DNA from 3 places in the Terrabacter sp. 2RAF25 genome. Region 1 is predicted to be linked to each of the others. Evidence: riboswitches for the same ligand, from Rfam matches in the RefSeq annotation. Region 1 holds a riboswitch; each other region holds the start of a gene.
The links. A riboswitch is a leader RNA that binds a small molecule or an ion and turns the genes downstream of it on or off. The one in region 1 is predicted to bind cyclic di-AMP.
Positions count from the first base shown of each region.

Region 2: another riboswitch for cyclic di-AMP. It lies ahead of AB4091_RS15960 (C40 family peptidase); the one in region 1 lies ahead of AB4091_RS04255 (C40 family peptidase).
Region 3: another riboswitch for cyclic di-AMP. It lies ahead of AB4091_RS07425 (CHAP domain-containing protein); the one in region 1 lies ahead of AB4091_RS04255 (C40 family peptidase).

Region 1 covers NZ_JBFRGJ010000002.1:213,884-217,147, forward strand. Annotated here, with positions in the region: gene AB4091_RS04240 (SMP-30/gluconolactonase/LRE family protein) at 1-77, opposite strand, end outside; gene AB4091_RS04245 (hypothetical protein) at 77-508, opposite strand; tRNA gene AB4091_RS04250 (tRNA-Gly) at 618-691, shown strand; gene AB4091_RS04255 (C40 family peptidase) at 966-1,562, opposite strand; cyclic di-AMP (ydaO/yuaA leader) riboswitch at 1,565-1,712, opposite strand; gene AB4091_RS04260 (FBP domain-containing protein) at 2,087-2,578, shown strand; gene AB4091_RS04265 (transglycosylase domain-containing protein) at 2,618-3,264, opposite strand, start outside.
Region 2 covers NZ_JBFRGJ010000006.1:179,706-182,969, reverse strand. Annotated here, with positions in the region: gene AB4091_RS15965 (DsbA family oxidoreductase) at 140-823, opposite strand; gene AB4091_RS15960 (C40 family peptidase) at 909-1,691, opposite strand; cyclic di-AMP (ydaO/yuaA leader) riboswitch at 1,694-1,865, opposite strand; gene AB4091_RS15955 (iron dependent repressor, metal binding and dimerization domain protein) at 2,076-2,771, opposite strand; gene AB4091_RS15950 (MFS transporter) at 2,842-3,264, opposite strand, start outside.
Region 3 covers NZ_JBFRGJ010000002.1:896,661-899,924, reverse strand. Annotated here, with positions in the region: gene AB4091_RS07435 (hypothetical protein) at 1-299, shown strand, start outside; gene AB4091_RS07430 (sortase domain-containing protein) at 315-1,118, shown strand; cyclic di-AMP (ydaO/yuaA leader) riboswitch at 1,426-1,612, shown strand; gene AB4091_RS07425 (CHAP domain-containing protein) at 1,616-2,503, shown strand; gene AB4091_RS07420 (alkene reductase) at 2,786-3,264, shown strand, end outside.

The DNA of each region.
Region 1 (3,264 bases):
CCCTCGCCGTGGTAGCAGAGCGCGTCGGTAACCTGCTCGGGCACACCCTCGACCAGACCGGCCTCGGTGGGACCCATCAGTCCCACCACACGCCGACGTAGTGGTGTCCCTCCGGCACGCCAGGCGCGTCGACCAGCCAGTCAGCGCCCTCCGCCGGGCCACCGCTCGACTCGGTGTCGGCGTCGATCGTCATCGCGTCGACCTCGTCGGGCTGCAGTGTGGTGATGACGGCCAACCCACTGGCGTAAGGCCATTCGTCGTCGGGAAAGTCCTCGAACTCCAGCACGTCGAGCTCGACCCGGACGTCGTGCACCTCAGGGTGCGAGCGCAGGTCGAGCAGCACCTTGCGCACCGCGGCGAGCGGCACGTCCTCCGGCCGGTTGGGTGCGATGCTCCACTCGCAGTCGTTGCCGTCGAAGAACTGCTCGAGGGTCACCGCCACCTGCGCCGTGGCTCCCCCACGCCCGCGGACGTGGTCGACGAAGGCGGACTGCTTGGTCAGATCCATGACGGTCGTGGGCCCCTGGGGTCGCGGTCAGTGCGCTGGCGCGGCGTCGGCTACACTGACGCCGCGTGCCGCCTCGCGAGCCCTTGCAGGGCACCAGCCGGCGGCCCGTGCGAGCGTAGCTCAATGGTAGAGCGCCAGCTTCCCAAGCTGGATACGCGGGTTCGATTCCCGTCGCTCGCTCCATCCATGACGGAGCCGCAGGTGGGAAAGCATTCCCTACCTGCGGCTCCTTCATCCGGTCCTGTGCCCGTCGCGACCGCCGAGGCGGTCCACCCCGGGGGAGGATGGCCCGCGCGGAGGGGTCGACGTGGCGGCATGAGGGTCTGAACGGGTCGTGGGGGGAACGGCCCGTCGGGGTCCCTGACGGCCACGCTGGCGTGGGCACCGGCCCGTCGTGACGGTGGACCGGACGACCATGTGCGCGAGAGATGAGCCCTGCTGGGAGGTCTGTTCCGGGCTAGCGCACCCGGCCGGCCACCCAGGCGCTGGTCCACAGCTTCGAGAGCTGCACGCGCTGGCCCGGTCGCGGCGAGTGCCAGACCTTGCCGCTGCCCGCGTACACCCCGACGTGGTAGGCGCGTCCGGCGCTCATGAAGAAGACGAGGTCGCCGGCGAGGATGTTGGACTTGGCCACCCGCACGGTCCTCAGGCGCTGGGCGTTCGCCGTGCGGGGCAGCGCGACGTGCAAGCGGGTCCGGTAGACGTAGTAGATGAGGCCGGAGCAGTCGAACGCGTACGGTCCGGCAGCACCCCAACGGTAGGGCTTGCCCCTCTGCGCGGCCGTGAGGCGAAGCGCCTGGATGCGACGCGGGACGGCGGCCACGGGAGCGGAGGCCACGTTGACAGTCTTCTTCGGCGCTGCCTTGACGGCTTGCGGAGCCGCGGCAGGCGGCGCCGTCGTGGAGGCGGGCGGTGCGCCGCCGGTGCCCACGAGGAGCGCGGCGCCGAGCAGCGGGGTGAGGGCGAGGGACTGGAGCGGCAGTCGTCGTGCGGGGCGCCGGTGGCGCCCGGGTCGTGCAGGTCGTGCGGGGCGTGCAGGACTCGAAGCGGGCATGGTCGGGTTCCTTCCCACGCCTTCGAGGTGAGCTGTCGGGTTCGGGCAGAAGTGGCCCGGCCGCATGTCGCGGCTTCACCCCAAGAACCGGTCCTAGCCGGCCCAGAAAGTGGGTCCCCCGCTCCTGTCCGCGTGATGCGCAACTGCCCCGACCGGCGGACAGGACTCGGCGTACCGGCGGGCCGGCCGGGGAGGACCCCGGCCGATGAACTGCATCGACGGTCGCAGACGAATCGTTGAACCGTGTAGGTCACGGCTCGATATCGGCAGATGTTGCCAAGACAAACCTCCTCAAGGCGGGTTTTCGGACGGCCACACACGAAACCGTCCGAAAACGACTGGACCGTTGACAGGCTTCCGGCGCACGATGGACGCCGCTCCGCACCGGAGTCGTCAGTCGTCAGCGGGAGGTCCCGCGGAGGGGTGGGTGGCCTCCATGGCCTGCTCAGCGGTCACGGTCCCGCGTCACCTCACCCACCCCGGCTGACCGGGTCACCCGGTCCTGCCCCACTGACAGGAACACCGTGAAACCACTGACAGACAACGAGATTCGCACCGCCCTCGTAAACTGCTCGCGCCGCGAGGCGAAGCAGGCCAGCATCCCGGGCAACCTCGAGACCCTCCCCTGGGAGCAGCTCGACTTTCTAGGCTGGGTCGACCGCAGCAACCCCCAGAGGGCGTATGCCGTCGTGCCCGTCGGTGACGAGGCCGTGGCCTTCGTCCTTCGGGCGTCGGAGCACACGCGCAAGGCGAGGGCCATGTGCGCCTGGTGCGAGGACGCTTTCGCCACGGCCGACGTGCGGCTGTGGGTCGCGCGCCGGGCCGGCGCCGCCGGGCGCGAGGGCAACAGCCTCGGCACTCTCGTCCACGCCGACTTCAGCTGCTCCCAGCACGTGAGCCGCCCGCCGAACGCGATGGAGGGCGGGCTCGACGCGGCCTCGCTCGTCGACCGGCGCGTGGAGGAGCTCCGGGCGCGATCGTCCGCCTTCGCGCGTCGGGTCCGCGACGGCTCCTGACTCGGCGCCGATGTCCTGAGGTCCACGAGCCAGCCCGCGTCAGGGCATCGGCTCGACGGGCTCTCCCGACAGCACGCCGTCCATGATCCGGCGCCAGATCGGGGCGGCGTAGCAGGCGCCGGTCATCGAGGCGCACGACTTGCCTGCCATCGACACGTTGAACATGTGCCGAGTCGGGTGGACCGGGTTGCCCACCCACACAGCGGTGGCCAGCTGCGGCGTGTAGCCGACGAACCACGACTGCGCATTGCCGTCGGACGTGCCGGTCTTGCCGGCGGTCGGCCGCCCGGGCAGCTGGTTGAGGATGCCCGACCCGTGCGTCATGTTGTACTCCAGGTACTGGGTCGCCTGGTCGACGGCGTCCGGGTCGGCCACCTGCCTGCAGGCCGGAGGCGGCGCCCACAGCGTGCGACCACCCTGCACGACACTCGAAACCGGGTGGACGTCGCAGACGGTGCCGTGGTCGGCGAGTCCGGCGTACGCCTCGGCCATAGTCTGGGGCGAGACAGCCTGCGCGCCGAGCACCACCTGTGGCGGGTAGGTGCCGAGGGGCTGTCCGTCACCACCGTGGATGCCGAACGCCGTCATCGTGGAGTGGATCGCGCACACGCCGATGCGGCTCGCGAGGGCCACGAAGGCGGTGTTCGTCGACTGCGCCGTCGCCTGCTTGAGCGACATGGAGCCCC
Region 2 (3,264 bases), on a different contig from region 1:
AAGAACCATCGCGCCAGCACCGCACTGGCTGCATCCTGCACCCCGATCGGGTGCCGTGTCGCCAAGGCGGGCGCGACATGCCAGCAGGTGGACGAATCTCCCTGCGCTATGGGCGTTTTGCGGTTTTTGACGCAGTCGCTCAGATGGTCTGGGTGGCGACGCCGCGCAGCAGCGCGAGGTAGTCGTCGACGGGGCGCGCACCCGACACGGCGGCATACGCGTTGGCCACGACGAACGGCGTCGAGCTGACGCCCATCGAGCGGGCCTGCTGCTCATCAGCCCGCACCTGGTCGGCGTACTCGTCGGACGCGAGGACGGCCGAGACCCGCCGCTCGTCGAGACCACACTCGGCGGACAGCCGTTGGAGCACCTCGTGGTCGTCGATCGCCAGCCCCTCGCTGAAGTGCGCCGACTGGAAGCGCTCCACGGCAGCCGAGCGCAGGGCAGGCCCGCCCATCTCGCCGGCCAGCGCACACAGACGGTGAGCGTCGAAGCTGTTGGCCCGCACGGCGCGGTCCCAGTCGAAGTAGAGGTCGTCGGCCTCGGCCACCTCGCTCGCTCGGGCGTTCATGAGCCGCCCCGCCTCACCGTCGCCGCCGTGGCGCGCCGCCACGTGCTCGACGACGGGCACGCCCCCGCCGCGCGGGACGTCCGGTTCGAGCTCGAAGGAACGCAGGCGCACGGTGACGTCGTGCGGCCGCTCGAAGGCGGCGACGGCAGCCTCGACGCGTCGCTTGGCCACCCAGGACCAGGGGCAGACCACGTCGCTCCAGAAGTCGAGCTCGATGTGGGTCGTGGACTCGGCGGCAGGCTGGTCGGTCATCGACTCAGTCAACCACGGCCCCGAAAAGCGTTGTGCCCCCGCCGGAGTCGGCGAGGGCACAACGAACAGAGAGGTCGAGCGATGCTCAGAAGCGGCCGTAGCCCGAGGGCGCCGTCCAGATCGAGTGGTTGCCGATGACGGTACCGGGACGCTGGGCGTCGATCATGCGGCCGGGGCTGACGTAGATGCCCACGTGGTACGCCGGCGAGCCGAAGAAGACGAGGTCGCCCGGCTGGGGGTCGCTGACGCGCGTCGCCGCGGCCTGCTGGGCCGAGGCCGTGCGCGGGATCGAGATGCCCGCCTGGCGGTAGACGTAGGAGGTGAAGCCCGAGCAGTCGAAGCCCGACGGCGACGAGCCGCCGTAGACGTAGGGCACGCCGAAGAAGGACTGCGCGATGCCGACGATGCCGGAGGCGCTCGGGATCTTCGCGTTGTCGAGGGCGACACGGGCCGTCGAGCGCGAGGCACGGTCGGCGGCAGCTGCACGGTCGGCGGCGCGCGAGGCGGCAGCCTTGTCGGCCGCGGCCGCGGCCGCGGCCTCGGCGCGCTCGCGCTTGACCTTGATGTCCTCGATGACGAGCGGCGTGGACTTGAGGGCCGGCTTGCCGTAGCCGATGGCCGACAGGGCGTTCGACGCCTTGAGGGTGCCCACCTGGGGACCCACGACCGCGGGACCCGCGGCGGCGCTGTTCACACCGTCTGCGGCGTTCGCCGTGCCGGCGAACGAGGCGACCAGGCCGCCCGAGGCGGCGACGATGGCGGCACCCTTGACGGCCGGCTGGGCCGACTCCCTGGCGATCGTCTTGAGCTCCGAGATCGCGTTGAATCGACCGGGGGCGCGGTGGCGCCCGGGAACGTTCTGAGCCACGTTTGACCTCTCGACGCCTACGAAGTGAGCTGTCGGGTTCGGGCTGGAGGTACGTGCCCGGCCTTCGCTCGGACCATTGCGGTCCAACGGAAGGCTTCACCCCGAGGACGTCTCTCGACGTCCGGAGAAAGTGGTTCCCCCGCTCCTGCCATTGCGGTTCGTCACTGGCCACAGGTCGATGGCAGGACTAGGCGGTCCGACCCGGGGCACTCGCTCGACGGGGAGAGCAAGTGCGGCCACGCTACCCAACCGGCCGCAGGTTGTCACCTCCAGGTCCGCAGAACTTGGAGAACTTCCGGCCGCCAGGACAAATGTGGCAAGGCATGCCAAGACACCCCCACCAGAGGGGGCACACCTTGACGTACGCCTTGGGCGCGGAGGTCGTCAGGCGGTCTGGCAGTAGACGTGGACCGCGACCTCTTCGGGCAGCGAGACGCCGGCGCCGGACTCGACGCCGTCGCGGACGACCACGACCCAGGCGCCGTCGCGCGCCACGTCGACGTGGGCCCCGGGCACGACGCCCGCGCTCGTCAGGAGTCCGAGCGCCTCGGGGTCGACCTGGACCGGCTCGCCGATGCGCCGGATGGTCACGCGCGAGGCGCTGTCGCGCACGGCGGTGGTGAGCGGGATCAGCCCGGTGAGGAAGTCCTCGTCCTGGTGCATGCCCAGCTCGTCGAGACCGGGGATCGGGTTGCCGTAGGGCGACTCGAGACCGTCGCCGATGAGGCCGAGGATCTTGCGCTCCACCTTCTCGGACATCACGTGCTCCCAACGGCACGCCTCGTCGTGGGCGTACTCCCACTCGAGGCCGATGACGTCGACGAGGAGGCGCTCGGCGAGGCGGTGCTTGCGCATGACGCGGGTCGCGAGCAGGCGTCCGTGGTCGGACAGCTCGAGGTGACGGTCGCCGGAGACCGCGACGAGGCCGTCGCGCTCCATCCGGGCCACGGTCTGCGAGACCGTCGGGCCCGAGTGGCCGAGACGCTCGGCGATGCGGGCCCGCAGGGGCACGATGCCCTCTTCCTCGAGCTCGTAGATCGTCCGCAGGTACATCTCGGTGGTGTCGATCAGGTCCGTCACGGTCATACCTTCTCAGAATCCTCGGACGGTCAGTGACCGCCCGTCGCGCTGCCGGTGGAGGTGCCCGTCCTCAGCCCCTGTTCGATGCCCTGGTCGGTGCCCGAGTCGGGTCGTGCCGAGGCACCCAGACGCGCAGCCATCCCGCCCCGACCACGGCGCCGGCGCCGAGCACGACGGCTGAGGCACCGAGGGACATGACTGCGCTCAGAGCTGACAACGCCAGGGGGCCCGCGGCCCTTCCCAGGTCGGCGCAGAGCCGCCAGCCACCGAGGAACTGGGCGCGGCCGTCGACGGGTGACGCGTCAGCGCCCAGCGTCATGATCAAACCGGCCCCGAGCCCGTTGCCCACGCCCAGCACCGTCGCGGCGGCCGTCACGGCGACGAGGCTCGTCGCGAGCGGGAGCAGCGCCATCCCGAGGCCCAGCACGAGCATGCTCGGCACGGCCGCCGCGACCCGTCCGTAGCGGTCCATCAGCCAGCCCGACGGGTAGAA
Region 3 (3,264 bases), 680 kb from region 1:
CCAAGGGGCAGTCGGTCGTCGTCATCCACGGCGTCGACCACAACCACGACGGCAAGTACTCGGGTGACGCGAAGAGCGACCTCGACCCGAAGCTGCCCACCGAGGCCACCGACCCGGCGCTCTGCGGGGCCCTCCACACCGCACCGGCCGGCGGCATGCACACCGGCGGCGGGACGGTCGCCAACGGCCTCAAGAGCAGCACCAACGACTCGATGCTCCTCCTCGGCGGCGGTGCGCTCCTCGCCGCAGCCGGCTCCGGTGCCTTCGCCGCCCGCCGTGCTGCACGGTCGCGCGGCTGAGCGAGCGAAAGTCCCATGACGGATCAGCCGGGCACCTCGGGCCGGTCGAACCAGCCGAGCCCGTCGGGCCGGATGCCGTCTCAGCAGGGTCGCCGCGTCACCACAGGTGTCGCGGCGGCCCTGCTCGCAACGGCCGTGCTGCTCGCCGTCGGTGTCGTCGCGCTCGTCATCGGGATCCGCGGCCCGTCCGGGAGTCCGGCACCCGCGCCACCCGCGCCACCCGCGGCGGCTCCGGCCCCAGCGACCCCGGGCGCGCCCTCGACCGCCACGTCGACCTCAAGGACCCCCGCCAAGGGACCGGCGACGACTGCTCCCACGCGGCCGACGTCCGACCCGGGCGCCGCATTCGGGCGGTTCCTCGACGCGTCGGAGCCGACGTCGCTCGAGATCCCGTCGATCGGGGTGGGCTCGCGGACGTTCGTGCCCCTGCGCATCCAGCGCGACGGCACGATCTCTGTGCCCGGCACGGCCCAGGAGGTCGGCCTCTACGACGCGGGGCCCACACCGGGCCAGCTCGGTCCCTCGGTCATCGCAGCGCACGTCGACACTCCGGCCGGCGTGCCGGGCATCTTCCACGAGCTCGGCAGGGTCAAGGCCGGCGACGTCGTCGAGGTCGCACGACAGGACGGCTCGCACCTGACCTTCACCGTCGACCGCGTCGCGGCCTACCGGAAGTCACAGTTCCCGACCGACCTCGTCTACAAGAGCGACTTCCGACGTGCCGAGATCCGCCTCGTCACCTGCGGCGGACCCACTGACAGCCGCAACGAGTACCGCGACAACGTCATCGTGTTCGGCCACCTGGCGAGCGCCGCCTGACGCGGCCCGACGGGCCCCTCGACCTCGTCCTCCGGCTCGCCGACCAGCCACACCGGGACGTCCACGGGTGACCCTGCGCGTCGCGTCCACGTCAGGGCAGAGTCAGCGTCTGTCTTGTGACTCGCATCACAAGCGACCAAAGGTATGCCGCAGGTAAAGCCCTTCAAAACGGACCGTCAACGACGTTTCTGGCACGTCTCCGTTACCTCAGCGTGACTTTTGCCCGTCGAGTCATCTACTCTTCGGGGAGTCCGGCCACCTGGTCGGGCGCTCGAGAGGTGGACCGCCTAGTCCTGTCACCGCCTGTCGAGCGAGAGCAAACCTTGTGACGGGAGCGGAGGAACCACACGTTTCTCCGGGCGTCCGGCGCCACGACTCCGGACGTCCTTGGGGTGAAGTATTCGCCCGGGTCGCGACTCGTCGCGGGCCGGGTGAGAACCGGGCACCTTTCCGCCCGAACCCGACAGCTAACTTCGTAGGCGCGGAGAGGTACAAGCGTGAACAACGAGATCATCCGCGGCCGCCACCGTGCGCCAGGCCGTCACAACCCCCTGAACGAGCTCAAGCTCCTCGCGCGTGAGACGGCACAGCCGGCCATGAAGGGTGCGGCCTTCGTCGCAGCCACTGGTGGCCTCGTCGCCACCTTCGCGAACCCCGCGAGCGCCGAGCCCCTGTCCGCCACGACCGCCGGCGCTGCCGCCGTCGGCCCGACCACCGGCGCCGTCCCCGCCGCCTCGACCGCTCTGGCGAAGATCGGCTACGCGCCGGTCGCCCAGAAGGCTGTCAGCCAGCCCGCCGCGGCCCCCAAGCCGCGCGTCATCGAGGACATCCAGGTCAAGACGGAGCGCGCCGCCACCAAGGCTGCTGCCGTCAAGGCCGCTGCCGTCAAGGCCGCCGCCGAGAAGGCTGCTGCCGAGCGCAAGGCCGCCGCCGAGCGCGCCTCGCGTGACCTCACGCGTCGCACGCTGACGGCGACCACGTCCACGGCCAAGGCGGTCAGCAACGGCTCCGTGCCGAGCGCCTCCTCCGGCATGCGCTCGGACCACAACTGGGCCACCGCGGGCCAGTGCACCTGGGGCGCGCTCGCCAAGTGGTACGCGTCCGAGGGCTACTACCCCGGCGGCTGGACCGGCAACGCGATGGCGTGGGCCTCGGGTGCCGCCAACGCGGGTTACACGGTCACCGGCACCCCGCGTACGCGCTCGATCCTCGTCATGCAGCCCGGCGTGCACGGCTCCTCGGGCGTCGGCCACGTCGCCTGGGTGACGGCCGTCAACGGCAACCAGGTCACCATCGTCGAGATGAACGCCCTGGCCGGTGCGTACAACTACAACACCCGCACCCTGACCGACGGTCCGGGCATGAAGTACATCTACGCGCCGTGACCCTCGCGGACTGAGCGCTTGTACCGAAGGGGAGGATGCTGCGACATCCTCCCCTTCGCCATACCCGCCAACCATCCCCCGCCAACCATCCCCGCCAACCATGCCCGCCAGCCACGCCCCCGGCGGTGCCTGACGCGTCACACCGGGCGTCCTCGGGGGAATGCTCGCCCACCTGTCCGACTTGTCGCCTAGGTAGTTGAAGGCTCCACCCACACGGGCGCGGAGCCGCGGACCATCACCGCCGGCTACACCGACACTTCACCGACAGTGAGGAGCAGGCCTGTGTCCACGGCCTTCGAGACCATCCGCATCGGCCGCTGGGACCTCCCCCAGCGCTTCGTCATGGCCCCCCTGACGCGCAACCGCGCGGGCGCGGGCCAGGCGCCGACCGAGCTCAACGCCGAGTACTACGGCCAGCGCGCGAGCGCCGGTCTCCTGATCACCGAGGGCACCCAGCCCAGTGCCGTCGGGCAGGGCTACCTCGACACCCCCGGCATCCACTCCGACGAGCAGGTCGCCGGCTGGCGCCTCGTCGCCGACGCCGTGCACGAGGGCGGCGGCCACGTCGTCGTGCAGCTCATGCACGCGGGTCGCGTCGCACACCCCGACAACAAGGGTGGCCTCGAGAGCGTCGCCCCGAGCGCCGTCGCGGCACCCGGCTCCGTCGTCACGCCGTCGGGCGAGCAGCCGTATGCCGTCCCGCGCGCCCTCGAGACCGACGAGATCCCCGCGCTCGTGGCGGAGTTCGTCCACGCGGCCCG